DNA from 2 places in the Fundicoccus sp. Sow4_F4 genome. Region 2 is predicted to be linked to the other one. Evidence: riboswitches for the same ligand, from Rfam matches in the RefSeq annotation. Region 2 holds a riboswitch; the other holds the start of a gene.
What was found. A riboswitch is a leader RNA that binds a small molecule or an ion and turns the genes downstream of it on or off. The one in region 2 is predicted to bind S-adenosylmethionine.
Positions count from the first base shown of each region.

Region 1 (2,188 bases), on a different contig from region 2:
ATAGTTTATTTTATTCTGTGCTTGTTTAGCTTGTTTGGTCACGACTAGAGTTGGCAGAATACTAACTGTCGTAATTAAGAAGAAAATGCTTTGGACCATGTAAAAAGTACTACTTGGTAGACAGAAGTAGACTCCTAGGCCAAGGGCAATGAAAGAAAAAATGACTGAAAGAATGGTACTGCCTTTCAACCAAAAGGCTATCTTTGCTTTTCCCAGTAATTGTTTTAATCGTGTGGTTTCCAATTGATTACCTGCTACAAAGAGTACAACAGGAATTAAAGCAATTAATATTTCTGGTGTAATACCATTAGTCTGGGTATAAAAGGCAATAACATTTAAAATAAAAGAATGGAAAAAGACATTAAGTAAATAATGATAGAATGTTCCAGTCATTTTATAGGGGAACCATTGAAGATGAATAAAAATTAAGTACATCGTCAGCAACAAACTGATGATTATATGTTGCTGCATAAAAAATATGACTGCACTTACAACCATGACCACTTCACATAAGTAGAGCAATACCATCGGTGTCGCGTCATCTCTCTTACGTGAATATTTCAAAAAGAAAAAGTGATCAATTAAATGGGCCATCGCAACGATAAGATAAAGTAACACAATATTTAGCCACTGGGGCTGACTGGTCATCGTTAACCCTGTAATCAATCCAAATCCAATAAAGGCTAGAGGTGATAATAAGATTTTAAGCAGGGGATGTTGTAAAAGTTTAATAAATTGTTTCATGCTATTTATACCTTTCGTTTGAAACCTTGTTTAAAATCACCAAGGATTTCTTCAATAAAACTACCTATATTGACTATATTAATGTATAATTAAGAACGTTACAACCAAAAGTTCCCGATAGGGTTCACTTGTCTATCAAGTGAAATTGCCTTGTAACCAAAATTTAATATGGGGGAAAAGAAATGAAAGAGAAAAAACTATTTACATCTGAGTCAGTAACTGAAGGGCATCCAGATAAAATTGCCGATCAAATTAGTGACGCAATCTTAGATGCAATCCTAGAACAAGATCCTTTTGCACGTGTGGCTTGTGAAACTGCCGTTAACACGGGGTTAGTTTTAGTATTTGGAGAGGTGACTACTACAGCGTACGTCGATATCCAACAAATTGTAAGAAAGAAAATCGCTGAGATTGGTTATGTAGGCCGTAAATATGGTTTCGATGCTGATAATGTTGCGGTGCTTGTCTCTTTAGACGAACAATCACCAGATATTGCCCAAGGAGTGGACGATGCTATTGAAACTAGAGGAACAGATGTAACTCAAAAAGAAATAGGCGCAGGCGATCAAGGGTTAATGTTTGGCTATGCCAACGATGAAACAGCGGAAATGATGCCATTACCAATTTCTTTAAGTCACCAGTTGGCTAAACGATTAACAGATGTACGTAAAGAAGGAATTGTTCCTTACTTAGGTCCAGACGGAAAAACACAAATTACTGTTGAATATAATGACGATGAATCTATTAAACGTTTAGATACACTTGTTATCAGTACTCAACATGATGAAGGTATTGAGTTAGAACAGTTACGTGCGGATGTGATTGAACATGTTGTTAAACCCATTATACCTAGCGAATGGTTAGACGACGATACGATTATGTATATTAACCCAACAGGTAAGTTTGTCATTGGTGGTCCAGTAGGAGATTCTGGATTAACCGGACGTAAAATCATTGTGGATACCTATGGTGGTTTTTCACGACATGGTGGAGGAGCGTTTAGTGGTAAAGACGCAACTAAAGTTGACCGTTCTGCCAGCTATGCTGCTAGATATATTGCCAAGAACATTGTTGCAGCAGGATTAGCTAAAAGATGTGAGATTCAATTATCTTACGCAATTGGTGTGGCAGAACCATTATCAATTGCCGCTGAAACTTTTGGAACAGGCACAGTCTCTGAAGCTGAATTAGTAGCAGCAATTCGCAAAATCTTTACGTTAACTCCAAATGGTATTATTAATATGCTCAATTTACGTCAACCAGTTTACGCAAATACAGCTGCTTATGGTCATTTTGGACGATTAGACCATGAATTTACGTGGGAACGTACAGATAAAGTAGAAGCATTAAAAGCTGCTTTTAATGCTTAATAAAAATAAAGCTTTTCAGTTAATTCTGAAAAGCTTTTTTGTATTGAGAAAATTATCTTTTCTCTATGATTATA
Region 1 covers NZ_JBQKLQ010000001.1:908,680-910,867, reverse strand. The annotation lists gene ACTQ5J_RS04085 (hypothetical protein) at 1-744, opposite strand, end outside; SMK box riboswitch at 838-929, shown strand; gene metK (methionine adenosyltransferase) at 927-2,114, shown strand; gene ACTQ5J_RS04075 (tRNA (mnm(5)s(2)U34)-methyltransferase) at 2,167-2,188, opposite strand, start outside.
Region 1: another riboswitch for S-adenosylmethionine. It lies ahead of metK (methionine adenosyltransferase); the one in region 2 lies ahead of ACTQ5J_RS08740 (hypothetical protein).

Region 2 (2,188 bases):
ATGATTGCCTTCAATCTCAAGCATGCCCGACGCTTTTAAATGGGTCGTCGTTTCATCGTATAAGTTTGGCGAAATCGAATAGAAATACAAGAAATTGTTATCGAGCTGCTTTTCCTTCACGACTTCATTGATTGTCTCTTTTAACGTCTCAAAATCAGCCGCCTGCATACTATCAACCACCTCATAGCTACACAACTTTAAAAAAACATCATCAAACTCAGTGAAATTCGGCCCCTTTTCTACCGCTTGTTTGACATAGTCCTGAAACTCTTTCTCAGAAAAGTTGGATCGCGCCGCTCCAATAATCGCAAACTTCTCAGCCAACTTATCTCTTACGTATAACTGATGCAAAGCCGGATAAATAAAACGCTCCGCCAAATCCCCGGAAGCCCCAAAAATGACCATCAAACCACTAATTTGTTTATTTTCCATATGTTTCATCCTTTCCACACTTGTTTATCTTCTCTTTTAGTATAGGTAACAGTAGAAAAGCCTGTCAAAGAATCCGACTTACCTTCCCCTTCGGGAGAATAGGTCTATTATTTTGTTAGGAAAAATTATTATATAGTAGGAAAGCAGACAGCACGTCTATCTGACGCTTCTCAAGACGCTCTGGTTAAACCTAAAGCATGTTCTTTGCTTTAAGTGGCCTGCTTTTGAAAATCGCGCTAATCCATGGTATAATATACATACAATTTAAGAACACAACTTATTCAGAGTAAGCAGAGGGAATTGGCCCGATGACGCTTCAGCAACCTACCGTTTGGCAAGGTGCTACATCCAACTCGAAAGAGATAGATGAGTCTAAACCGTTTCGGCATGACTTTTTCAGTTGTGCTTTTTTTATTGAAAAAATTTAGGAGTGGTTTAGTATGACAAAAATTGTAGATGTAAAAGGTCATGAGATTTTCAATCGTTTTTCGTTTGAAACCTCTAATGTGGCAGAACGGGTTCAGTTTTTAAATTTTGCGATTGAGATCAGAGTACAAGAACTTTTAAAAAAGATTGATCCAAAGTTTGTGACAAGTGCCAATGTGGTGAATCGTCGATTGAATATTCCATTAAAATGCAAACAAGATTTAGACCAAATGCTGGAAGATCAAACGTTGAAGGACGCAGCGCGTCATCAACAACTCGATGCCATTCAAACAAGTATCTTTGGTCAGCTATAGACTAAACAAAAAATGCGACGACGTGGTGTATTTTCCCACATTGTCGCGTCTTTTAATTAAAAGGGGAAATCATCGGCCTCTGGATTGGGTTCAATGTCAGCCCATTCTGCTGCTTCTTCCAGCGTAGTTCCATAAGGAAGACCACTTGAGGTAAGTCCCGCAATAAATTCAAAGCCATAATGCTCCTCAAGCGTCATCTGAATTACTACAGAATCTTTGTTCTTGTTTTTATTTTTTTCACAACCAACACCTCACATCCATTAAAAAGCGAAGGAGTATGCTTTTTTTATCTACTTCTAATTATACTAATAGAAGTATTCTGTCCAAATTGCTTGAAATTGTCGTTTTTCTAACATCTTTCCTAGTAATGGAGTCTTAAAGCACTTTATGATAGTGGTAAAAAGCCTTAGCTTTCGGATTCGCAAGGATTGGCTGATGCACTTGATGTAAACTAACTCCTGGTTCACTATTTCCTTCTAATAAGCAAATGCCAGAATTCGTTACGACTACATCCCAGCCTACATATTTAATTTGCTTCATTTCGTAAACATGATTGGCAACAGACAGCATCTTAGTTTTTATTTCTGGCCAATGTGGCACTGACTGTCCAGTCAATTGCATCCCTGTATCGGGATGTTTTTCATACCAGTTAATAACTCCTTGATGAGGAATCACGGCGGCTTTACCTAATTGTCCCGTGTCAAAGGCAATAGAGAGACTTAAGCCTCTTCTCCGGAAATTGTCCGTCGGCATCGATAGACTGGTTCCAACTCGGAAGACCGAAGCAGCAATAAATGCCTTCTGAGTAAACGGATCAATCATCGTAAGCATTCGAATCGTATTTAACGTCTCAGGAAATAATGCTTGAGCAAATTCTCCTTGTTGAATAAATTCTGAGATAAAGTAATCATCCAAATTATCGAGATAGTCTAAAAACATCGGAGGAGTCATATTTTGGCTATTTCTATGAATTTGTCCATCGGCCCAATAAACAACTGAAACACCCCGGCCTTCAG
Region 2 covers NZ_JBQKLQ010000005.1:100,265-102,452, forward strand. The annotation lists gene zwf (glucose-6-phosphate dehydrogenase) at 1-432, opposite strand, end outside; SAM riboswitch class I at 707-805, shown strand; gene ACTQ5J_RS08740 (hypothetical protein) at 873-1,172, shown strand; gene ACTQ5J_RS08745 (hypothetical protein) at 1,229-1,369, opposite strand; gene ACTQ5J_RS08750 (sugar-transfer associated ATP-grasp domain-containing protein) at 1,548-2,188, opposite strand, start outside.